2 regions of the Sporosarcina sp. P18a genome follow, and region 1 is predicted to be linked to the other one. Evidence: riboswitches for the same ligand, from Rfam matches in the RefSeq annotation. Region 1 holds a riboswitch; the other holds the start of a gene.

What was found. A riboswitch is a leader RNA that binds a small molecule or an ion and turns the genes downstream of it on or off. The one in region 1 is predicted to bind S-adenosylmethionine.
Region 2: another riboswitch for S-adenosylmethionine. It lies ahead of CSV75_RS11370 (transporter substrate-binding domain-containing protein); the one in region 1 lies ahead of CSV75_RS12030 (O-acetylhomoserine aminocarboxypropyltransferase/cysteine synthase family protein).

What each region holds. Positions count from the first base shown of each region.
Region 1 covers NZ_PDYQ01000004.1:87,306-93,340, reverse strand. The annotation lists gene CSV75_RS12035 (glycine betaine uptake BCCT transporter) at 1-670, shown strand, start outside; gene CSV75_RS12030 (O-acetylhomoserine aminocarboxypropyltransferase/cysteine synthase family protein) at 718-1,998, opposite strand; SAM riboswitch class I at 2,154-2,257, opposite strand; gene CSV75_RS12025 (sulfite exporter TauE/SafE family protein) at 2,792-3,568, opposite strand; gene CSV75_RS12020 (sulfurtransferase TusA family protein) at 3,626-3,853, opposite strand; gene CSV75_RS12015 (MBL fold metallo-hydrolase) at 3,900-5,021, opposite strand; gene CSV75_RS12010 (sulfurtransferase TusA family protein) at 5,018-5,596, opposite strand; gene CSV75_RS12005 (DsrE/DsrF/DrsH-like family protein) at 5,642-6,035, opposite strand, start outside.
Region 2 covers NZ_PDYQ01000003.1:339,980-346,014, forward strand. The annotation lists gene gshAB (bifunctional glutamate--cysteine ligase GshA/glutathione synthetase GshB) at 1-531, shown strand, start outside; gene mmuM (homocysteine S-methyltransferase) at 1,009-1,944, opposite strand; gene CSV75_RS11360 (amino acid ABC transporter ATP-binding protein) at 1,994-2,725, opposite strand; gene CSV75_RS11365 (amino acid ABC transporter permease) at 2,722-3,444, opposite strand; gene CSV75_RS11370 (transporter substrate-binding domain-containing protein) at 3,466-4,257, opposite strand; SAM riboswitch class I at 4,404-4,507, opposite strand; partial or broken gene CSV75_RS11375 (SDR family NAD(P)-dependent oxidoreductase) at 5,310-5,810, opposite strand.

The DNA of each region.
Region 1 (6,035 bases):
ATTGATTTTCAACATGTTCACTGATTCCATCGGTGGCTACTTGGAAAATCTCATTCGTATGAGTTTCCGAACCGCACCACTCACCCCGGAAAATCGTATCTGGCTCAATGGTTGGACTCTATTCTACTGGTCTTGGTGGATAGCTTGGGCACCATTTGTCGGGATGTTCATTGCCCGCGTATCAAAAGGTAGAACGATTCGCGAGTTCATGATTGGCGTACTAGTTGTTCCTACTGTGCTCAGTATGATCTGGTTCACAGCATTTGGGACGACAGCAATCGAAACGCAAAAAGCTGGCATCATCGACTTAGCTGCGAGTGCAACTGAATTGACGATCTTTGAAATGTTCAGCGAATTGCCTTTATCATTCATCATATCAGTCATTGCAATCTTGTTGATTACATCGTTCTTTATCACATCAGCGGATTCTGCTACATTTGTACTCGGTATGCAGTCGTCATACGGGTCATTGACTCCACCGAATAATTTGAAAGTGGTCTGGGGCGTCATTCAATCTGCCATCGCAGTTATTCTTTTATATGTCGGAGGATTGGGTGCACTGCAAAACGTCATCATTATTGCCGCCTTGCCATTCTCTATCATACTCATTATGATGGTCGTTTCGCTGTTCAAATCACTCAAAGATGAAAAAAATCGAATACAACGATAGTAAAGAAAAGAACACCGTCGCATTTGCGACGGTGTTCTTTTTATATATTAGTTTGCTGCTTTTTCGATGGCTTGCTTCAAATCTGCAATAATATCCTCTGCTGACTCCAGCCCTACAGATAAGCGGATTAGCTCTTCGCTAACGCCTGAGTCTTTCAAATCTTCCACAGACAACTGCTGATGAGTTGTAGATGCCGGATGAATGATTAATGACTTCGCATCTCCCACATTCGCTACATGAGACCAAATTTCTACATTGTCGATTACTTGTCTTCCTGCATCGCGTCCACCTTTAATACCGAATACGATAATTGAACCATAGCCGTTTTTCAAATATTTATTTGCTAGTTCCGCTGTTGGATGATCCTCTAGACCAGTATACGTCACCCATTCTACTGCCGGGTGTTGTTGTAGGAATGCCGCGACTTTTTGTGCGTTCTCATTGTGACGAGGTACGCGTAAATGAAGGGTTTCCAAACCTTGCAACAAGTTAAATGCACTATCTGGTGACAGACATGGACCGAAGTCTCTTAGCAATTGCACGCGCAGTTTCGTTGCGAAAGCCGCGGCAGCTGTATCGATTCCGTAACGTAAGCCATGATAGGATTCATCCGGCTCTGTAAAGCCCGGGAATCTACCTTGTGTCCAATCGAATTTCCCTGCATCCACGGCTACACCACCGATGGTCGTACCGTGTCCGCCAATCCATTTCGTCGCTGAGTGGATCACTACATCTGCACCGTACTCGATAGGATTTGATCCATAAGGAGACGGGAATGTATTATCTACTAGTAATGGAATGCCATTATCATGTGCGATGTTCGCAACAGCTTCCACGTCAAGAACTTGCAAACTCGGGTTACCAATTGTTTCTGCAAACAACGCTTTCGTTTTATCCGTAATAGCTGCTTCAAAGTTCTTTGGATCGGACGCGTCAACAAACTTCACGTTGATGCCATAGCGTGGTAATGTCACGGCGAATAAGTTATATGTGCCACCGTAGAGATTGCTGGCTGCAACGATTTCATCGCCCGCTTCAGCGATGTTCATAATAGAAAAAGCAATGGCCGCCATTCCAGAAGACAATGCCACTGCAGCTGTTCCACCTTCTAACTGCGCGACACGCTCTTCAAAGACAGCTACTGTCGGGTTCGTAATTCTTGTATAAATATTGCCGGCTTCTTTCAAGGCAAATAAGTTTTGTGCGTGCTCCGTGTCTCTGAATACATAAGAAGTCGTACGATGAATCGGTAAGGCACGTGAGCCTGTTTCTGGATCCGGCTTTTGCCCTCCGTGTAATAATATCGTTTCTGGCTGTAAATTCGTCATAACCATTCCCCTTTTTTATGTATTGATGGAACAACGAAATTCCTCGGACAACTTCCTCCTAGAACTAGACAAGAAAAACACAAGAGGACGATTCGCTAAGTACAGAAAAAGCCATCTTCCATAATAAGAAGAGGGCTCTGCTTTCGCTCATTCCTCCCTTATCTTCCAAACTATTGAAAGTTTGTAGGAAGTAGCACCTTTGCTTTCGCCGGTTGCCGGGCATCACAGGGCCTAATCCCTCCGCCTCTCTTGATAAGAGTATGTCTATTCGTTTTCCATCGTTGAAAAATAGTATACGGCTATTCCTAGTCTATTGCAAGGTAATTTAATTGAATGTTTTGAAGTTAATATTAATTTTAATACCTTGCAATGAAAGTAGGAAAAGTGAAGGCACCGTTGATCTGCGTTCCAGGCGAACGCTTTCCCGAGGGCGTGGCTTGAGCCAAGCGAACAGCGAAGGGTTCGCTTTGCCGTATTTCTGTGTACTTTGCAGAAATTAAGGCACCTGACAGGGTCTCTAGACACACGCTGATCCTCTGGGAAGAGCCGTTACGAAGAACGGCTTTTGCGAGTAAAAGCGCAGCGTTAGGAGCACATCATTGCACTCGTCGCCTTCCACTTACGATCAACTAGTTTACGTCCTTGATTATTTTGACGTATAATGATTTACACATTTACTAAACGGGAGCTACCTACAAGAGCCGAAGTGCATTTAATGATGTTCCACTTATGACTTCACACAAAAAATCACCAGCACATGTTCATTGAACGATGTGCTGGCGATTGTGATTGGTTAGAATATGTCCCACCATATTTTCACGGCGGAAGCCATGATAAGTACGGCTAGGATGCTTTGTAGTACTTTGGTGTTTACTTTTCGGCTCATTTTTACACCGAGCGGAGCGGCAATGATGCTAGCGACAATCATAACGACAGCTGGTCCATAGGGTACTTGCCCTGTTAAGAGCTTGCCTGATGCCGAGCCCACCGATGACAACAGCGTAATTGCTAGGGATGTAGCAATCGTGACGCGTGTGGGGATTTTTAGTATCACGAGCATAATCGGTACCATGATAAATGCGCCGCCAGCTCCGACGATTCCAGCCGCCAAGCCGACGATAAAGGCTGCACTTGAAGCAATGAAGCGATTGAATGTAATCTCATCGATCGGCTGATTGTCGTGTCCTTTTTTTGGTATAAACATCATAATAGCCGCCATGACGGCTAGAATACCGTAGATTACGTTGACAGTAGCTTCTGAAAGCATACTAGACCCAGCACCGCCAAGTACACTGCCGACTAATACACTGATTCCCATATAAAGAACGAGTGGCTTCAAGATCAGATTACTCTTTCTATACGCTAAAACGCCTGAAAGTGATGCAAAGAAAACTTCCACTGCAGTAATTCCGGCTACTTCATGTGGTGTAAATGCAGCAAAACCAAGTAATGCAGGAATAAATAGCAACATTGGATATTTGACAATTGCGCCACCGATTCCCATCATACCGGAAAGGAATGAGCCGACGAATCCAATGAGGAAGATCGTGATAATAAATGGAATTGTCATGATGTCCTCCCTTCTTCCCGACGAAAGAGGGAGACAGCCATTCCCTCTATCCTTAGTTTATCCTTTTTGGATCCAGAATTTAAAGACATCAGACTCTTGTTGCTGATCTTTTATTTCATGATTGCCAGAAGCAGCCCATGCTGTCAGGTCGGATACTGATCCTTTATCTGTCGTATGAATCTCAAGAACTTCTCCTGTTTGCATATCCTTCATTGCTTTCTTTGCCCGTACGATTGGCATTGGACATGCCAGGCCTTTTGCATCTAAAAATGTTGTTGTATTCATATATATCTTCTCCTTTAAATTTTTTCATATGAATTAAATTAACTATTTACCGTACCGCACAGCGATTCGGGCCAATCTCCATCTCGCGTTGCGTTTCCTCGTCAGGCTGGATCTTCCCCATGTTCGTCTGGCGGATTTCCTGATACGCGTTAGGCTGTGGAGGCAAGTTCCCCGTGACTAACTCTCTAAACTCTTTTTCATCCTCAATGTTCAAGCCGTGATTTTGCTCATACAATACGCCGAGCTTCTCCGACACGCTACCATCTTCATTCAACTCATCTATGATCATGAAGTGAGCTGGTAAGACAGTTAAATCCTTCGACAATTCTTTATAGCGGCTATACAATGACTCACGCAAGTCGCCTACCCAATCTTCTGCTAAACCTGCTAAATCAGGACGTCCAATCGAATCAATGAACAAAATATCACCTGTCATCAAATAACTGTCGTCTACGATAAATGAAGTCGAACCAATGGTGTGCCCTGGCGAATAAAGCGCTTGAATATCGATTCTCGTATCACCTATTTGAATGGACATATCGCCTTCTAATGCAGCATATTCAAATACTACCTCTTCGGCATCTTTCGGTGGCAGCCAATACGTTGCACCCGTAGTTTTTGCGATCTGCCGACCACCTGAAATATGATCCGCATGCAAGTGAGTATCGAATACGTTTGTAATCTTCACACCGCGTTGCTTAGCAAAGTCCGTGAACACATTTGTCATACGTGTAGCATCAATGATTGCTGCTTCTCCACCCGACATGACCATGTAGGAAAGACATCCTTTACCAAGACGAACGAATTGATATAGCTCGCCGCCCGATTTCAAATCAGCAATTTTCACAGGCTCAAGATACTCGCTCCATGCTTTCATTCCACCTGAAAGATAACCTACTGAGAAACCTGCTTCTTCAAGAATTTCTGCCACCATGATGGACGAACCTTCTTTTGCACAGACAACCAAGATTTCTTCATCTTTTGGCAATTGATCTTCAATTTCTTCAATGCCATCCAATAAATCAAAGTATGGCACGTTTAAATGGCGTACTCGCTCCCCTTCGATTTTCCAATCCTCGAATGCATCTGTATTTCGTACATCTAAAATAAATAATGATTCTTTCGTAATTACGCTCTTTGCTACTTCACTTGATTGAATAATTCTCATTTTTTCATACCCCCTACTGTATTTTCCGTCCCGCCATTCCACTCCGACATGCCAGGAATGACATTCGAGACACTTTCAAATCCATTTGCGACTAGTTTTTGACACGCCATATCACTGCGGTTGCCTGTTCGGCATACAACGTAAAACTTCTTGTTCTTATCCAAGTACGCCATACGTTCCTCCAACTGACCAAGCGGTATAGATAGGGCGCCGGGAATATGAGCAAATGCATATTCGGCTTCTTCCCGGACATCTAGTAACACCGCGTCAGGTTGTTGCAGTCGGTCCATCAACTGGCTGTTGTCAACAGTAACCGGATATTCTTTTTGTGACTGATCTTCCTGGCCCGATTTTCGTACGAAGTGGCGCCAGACATCTGCCTCCTTCACATGACCAACGTATTGATGTCCCACACTTTCCGTCCATGCCTGCAAATCTGCTGTTGTACCTGAATCTGTAGATTGTACTTCGAGCACTTGACCATCTTCCATATCTTTCATCATCTTTCTTGTCTTCACAATGGGCATCGGACAGGCAAGACCTTTTGCATCCAACACGTTATCTGACTGAATCATTGTATTCCTCCTATACACCCTAGGGTATTTATTTTCGCAAAAAAATTAAATAAATAAGTTCACGTGACCGTCTTGTGCTTCTCCTAAGTAAGCCGCTACACCGCCATACTCAACTTCTTTCAAGAGTTCTTTCTCACCTAGGCCTAGTAAATCCATTGTCATCGTACATGCGATCAACTTCACGTCTTGCTCCACTGCCATGACGATTAGTTGTGGTAATGTCATCGCGTTATGCTTTTTCATCACGTGCTTAATCATCTTTGGACCCATTCCTGCAAAGTTCATTTGAGATAATCCTAGTTTATCCGCTCCACGTGGCATCATTTTCCCAAACGCTTTTTCAATAAAATTTTTAGTATTTTTAATAGGTTCATCTTTTCGCAAGGCGTTCAATCCCCAGAATGTATGAAAAATGGTTACCTCATGATCATACGCCGCT
Region 2 (6,035 bases), on a different contig from region 1:
TTCTTTGTGTTACACGATAAAGTTCTTGCCATCATGCTACGAGTACCTGCAAACGTCACCGGAGACGGCACACACACGATTAAGGAACTTGTTGAAGAAAAGAACCGTGATCCACTAAGAGGTACAGACCACCGTACACCATTGGAACTTATTCAACTGGGAGAACTAGAGATTCTTATGCTGAAAGGTCAAGGTTATCAACTAGATTCGATTCCTAAAGACGGAGAGATCGTCTACTTACGTGAGAATTCTAACGTTAGTACTGGTGGAGACTCGATTGATGTAACCGATCAGGTTTCCGAGGATTATAAGAAGATTGCAGTAGATGCAGTAGCCGCTCTTGGAGCAAAAATTAGCGGTATCGATTTGATTATTGAAGACCTCGATGTACCAGCATCGAATCCGGGCGCATATGGCATCATTGAAGCGAACTTCAATCCATCGATGTATATGCATATTTACCCTTATAAAGGCGAAACACGTCGAGTAACGACGGATATTTTACATTACTTATTCCCGGAACTGTTATAAACTACTTTCAACGTGTAAGTAGTTGGTCTCTTTTCTCATGTAGATATACGTTCTACATGGGGGTAGAGGCCATTTTTTTGTAGTTACCATATAAAGATCCATTACTCTTGTAACTTGCTATATAGATATCCATTACTACACGCAGACGGACGGAATCTGCCCGCGGAACTCATTGAAGAATTCGGTCCCAAAGTAGAGTACAGTTGCCCATGAGATGGTTATTAAAATTGATCATCGTTCTCCTTCTATTATATTATCCTCACTTACACTTACTGTAATTCATGACACGTATATTACTGATCTAGGTTTGGATATAATTTTTTTCGAACTATCACCTTTTTGCTTTTTAATGGAAAATATAGGTGAACGAGTGATATGAACAATTTCTTTAGATGAACTAGACAAAAATAAAACGAACCATTTATAAATGGTTCGTTTTATTTTTCACACTCGAATATAGTATTTCGCTTGCCATTTTTATTTACGTGCCCAATCAACAATTTCTTCAATATCCTTGGGATTCGTTCTACAGCAACCACCTATAATTTTTGCACCTGCTTCATACCACCGTTGAGCATTGGATATTAGTACTTCTTGGGTAAACGATTTACTCCACTTTTTGCTCGTTGCATCGTACTCCTCACCCAAATTAGGATACACAATAATTGGCTTGGAGGTTTTACCTTTTATTTCTTGAATTAATGATTCAATGTAGTTCGGTGATGAGCAATTCACTCCTATGGCAGCTACTTGCTCAACTCCATCTAGCCATTGTGCACAGTCAGAAATAGTGTCCCCATTGCTTACGTGAGATTCATCCTTAGCACTAAAACTGATCCAGGCATAAACGCCGGGGAACTCTTTTAATACCCTTGTAATGGCTTTAGCCTCTAAAAGACAAGGTATAGTTTCACATGCTAGGATATCCGCACCCGCTTCTATTAATATTCCTATTCGCTCCCTGTGAAACTCTACTAACTCGTCCTCGCTTACTTGGTAATCGCCTCGATATTCAGAACCATCGGCAAGGAACGCACCATATGGTCCTACTGAAGCCGCTACTAATGGTTTAGGTCGTTTAGGCGATTGATTAATCTCAGACCAAAACTCATCACGTGACTCGACAGCGATTTGAACAGATCTTTTAATTAAGGCAATGGCCTCTTCCCTAGATAAACCACTATCAAGATAGCCATCAATGGTCGCCTGATAGCTTGCAGTTATAGCACAATCCGCGCCAGCCTTAAAATATGCTGTATGTACTTTCCTAATTAGCTCTGGGTCTTCAATTAGCACCTTGGCAGACCATAAACGATCTTTCAAATTGCACCCATAACTTTCAAGTTCTGTAGCCATTGCACCGTCAGTAATCATGACAGGAAAATCATTTAAAATATGCTCTATTGGATTCATTTATAATCTTCCTTCCTAATAACAACTGCAGAGATAGACATTATAACTCCTATAAAACTTTACTTAAAAATCTTTTAGTTCTTTCAACACGAGGATTGCTAAAAATTTCTTTGGAAGTTCCCTCTTCAATAATTACTCCATCTTCCATAAAAATTACTCGGTCTGAAATTTCGCGTGCAAAGTTTAGTTCGTGTGTGACAATTAACATTGTATTTCCTTCACTTGCAACATCTTTTATAACAGCTAGCACTTCATCAACCATCTCTGGATCAAGTGAAGATGTAGGTTCATCCAATAAGAAAACTTCTGGATTAAGCGCCAGGGCTCTAGCAATACCAACTCTTTGTTGTTGACCACCAGAAAGTTGCACCGGATAAAAATCAAGCCTCTCCTTAAGACCAACCTTTTCAAGAATTTCTACACTTCGTTTTTTTGCATCCTTTGTATTTATATGTTTGACATTCGTTAAACCAATCATTACATTTTGTAGGACTGTTAAATTCTTGAATAAATTATACTGTTGAAATACCATTCCCGTTGACGTTCGCAGGGAAAGAATGTCGGCTTTACTTGCAGCTTCTACGTCTACACTTTCTCCATTTATTTCAATAATTCCGCTGGTGGGATGCTCCAAGAAATTGATGCACCGTAATAATGTCGATTTACCCGAGCCACTTGGGCCTAAAATAGCAACAACCTCGCCTTTTTTTATGGATAGATCAATTCCTTTTAACACATGTTGTTGGTCAAAGTACTTATGGACATTTTCCATTTTAATCATGCGGTAATCCCTCTTTCATATCTTCGGGCACGTTTTTCAATACGTACAAGCAATCTCTCAACTAGGATGCAAAGAATCCAATAAATAATGGCAGTAGCTATGTATACTTCGAAAAAGGCCAATCCCCGAGAACCAAGAATTTTAGCTTGACCCATAATATCAATGACTCCAATAATGAAAACTAGAGAAGTATCTTTGATTGTACTGATAAACATATTTCCTAGGTTAGGTATCGCAACCGCTAGGGCCTGTGGAAAGATAATTTTAAGCATCATTTGGGATGGTCGCATACCAATTGATTTTGCTGCTTCAAATTGACCTTTATCGACAGATTCAATTGCCGATCTAATTGTTTCCGATAAATAAGCTCCTAAATTAATAGAAAAGGCTAGTAATGCATATAACTCTGGCGGAATCACATTTACATCTACAAACTGAAGCCAACCATACTCAATTTGAAAATAGTAAATCACTTTCGGTATTCCATAAAAAACGAGATATAGTTGAACTAACAACGGTGTCCCTCTGATAAAAGATACATAGAATGAAGAAATTGTCTTTAATACAGGAACTTTATATATTTTTATTAGCGCTGCGGCAACTCCGATCAATAGGCTCAATATTAATGAACCTACAGCAATGCCAATGGTAACGGGTAATCGTGCAATAATTATGGGAAAGCTCTCTAGTAAGAAATTAATATCTAATAAATTTTCCATTTCGCATTCACTTCTCTCGCCTTATTCAGGGATGTATTCTCCACCGGTCCACTTCTTTGAAAGCTCAACTAATGTGCCATCTTCTTTAAGTTCTTTCAAAACCGGATCAATTAATACTTTCAACTCCTCTCCCTGCTCATTATCTTTAAAAACAATTCCCATATTGTCGTTTACGAGAGGTTGTCCTACCACTTCTAAATCTAATCCAAATTTGTCTATGACCGAGTTAATCATAATTGGGTCATTTACATAGGCATCAATACGGCCCGTTTGTATATCCTGCAAAATTTCTGAAGGATTACCACTTTCACTGTATTTTAGAATAATGTCGTTTTCTGCTTTTTTATTATACTCTTCCAAAAGTAACGTATAAGAATCGCCTGCCAAAGCCCCTACCTTTTTTCCTTCCAAGTCCTCCACAGTTTGAATATCCGTTCGTCCAGATTTTACAACTAGGACAGTCTCCGCCGCAAAATATGATTCATCAGTAAATAAGAATTTTTCTTCACGATCCGGTGTTTTAGCAACCTGATCAATCACTGCCTGAATTTTATTTGATTCTAATGCTAAAAACATACTATCCCAAGGTGTTGCAACAAAATCAAAAGTATAGCCATCTAGTTTCTTATCGATTTCTTTCATTACTTCCACATCAAATCCAGTGAGTTCATTCTTCTCATTAGCAAATGCAAAAGGAGGGTAATCATTCTGTGTACCAACTAAAATTACTTTTTCCTTCACTTCTTCAGTAGCTTCCTTATTGGAACAACCACTTACTATTCCATTAAACGCGAATAGTCCAATCATGATCATAAGTACACGAGATTTCCTCTTCATCTGTACCACTCCCTTATTTAATCTGTTGTTTCAAACATCTTCCAGAACTTCTAATACTGTTGAGAATCACTACATACTTGAATATAAAAAAACCTCTTTCACAAAAGAGGTTTTTCTATCTAACCTCATCTCTCAGAATTATGCATTCTGCAGGAATTAGCACCTTTCATAAAATGATGGTTGCTGGACGTCATTGGGCCTGTCCCTCAGTCTCTCTTGATAAGTTATCTATTTAGATTGTATTACGATAATATGTAAGATTCGGATTATTGTCAAGTGCAAATTATTAGTAACAATAGCCTTATCATTACTTTTTCTAGCAGAATACTCGGAAAAGAGATATATTTACCGAATAAGTAAATTTTAGTAACCATAAAATTGAATGAAAAAAGACCGATTCGGACGGTAACCATGCTATTACTAAAAAAACACCTAAACATCATTTACTTTTAATTGGCCTTTTAACAATTCTCCATAATCTCCGTGTGGAATTAATACTACTTAACTACTTACTTTGAAGAGAGGATAATGCCATTCTTATTTTTAAAATAGTATGTGTAGTATTTACTAGTTACATTATTTATACTAGCGTCGATTTCACCAGCAAATGCAACAACTTTAACGGATGAAGCAACCGATGTACGTGTTGAATAGTAAAAAGGAAAAGCGGGCCGCCACAGTTTCCGTCAACGATCATGTTGTAACCGTTCATCCACCTAAAGCAGACTAATGTAAAGTTGCTGGCGAATGTTATGCCTATGTCCAATATCTATCACCGCGTGTACCAACAAGCTACAGTGCTGTAGAGTTAAATACTTATATTGCTAGTCAACTTGCTAAAAAAGAAAAAACCGGTGACACAAAATATGCTAATGCTACGATAGAAGGCCCGTTAATAGGTATCGGTGTTACATTAAAAGAACACGGTAACTACGTATTAATACAAAGATCTATGTTGAACCACTAAAACGGGCCTATCCAGTTTATCTGGATAGGCCTGTTCATGTTTTATCAAGTAAGTAAATTGATTAAAATGGATTCGTAGCAATGAAACTGGCTGTTTTCACATACACATGTCGATTTAATTTCAATTGATTTACAATCACTTCAGCCATGTCTTCTGATTGAATCAATTTAGAGTCATCGTTTTCTTTAATTAAGTTTAAATCTAGTGCCAAATCCGTTGCGACAGTACTTGGCATTAAAGCCGAAACACGAATATTATTTCGTCGTACCTCTTGTGCTATTGATTCTGTGAAGCCAATTACCGCAAATTTGGATGCACTGTATGCACTTGAAGTAGATGCTTCATTTAAACCACTTGTCGATGAAAAATTAATGATGTCGCCTGCATTTTTTTCAATTAATTGCGGTAATATAGCACGTGTAACATAATACGTGCCCATTAAATTTACATCTACTATGTTCTTCCATTCCTCTGAGTCCATCTCCAAGACAGTACCAAATGTTGCAATGCCCGCATTATTTATTAGATTATCGGCAGTTCCTAAATCAGTAGTTAATGATTGTGCCATTTTTAAAGTCATCTTTCAAGCATCAAATACATTCTCTTTCAGTATAACCACGGAAAAGATCCTTGACATGAATGGACGCCTGTATAGCTAGTTTGTAAATTAAGCTTCTATATTTTTTATAGTGCTTTTTAAAAGTCGTGGACATATGGATTTCTTACCTAACACCCTTTTATTTATATCATCTTTTAATTAATGCTTAAAGTGTTTATCCTCACTTAT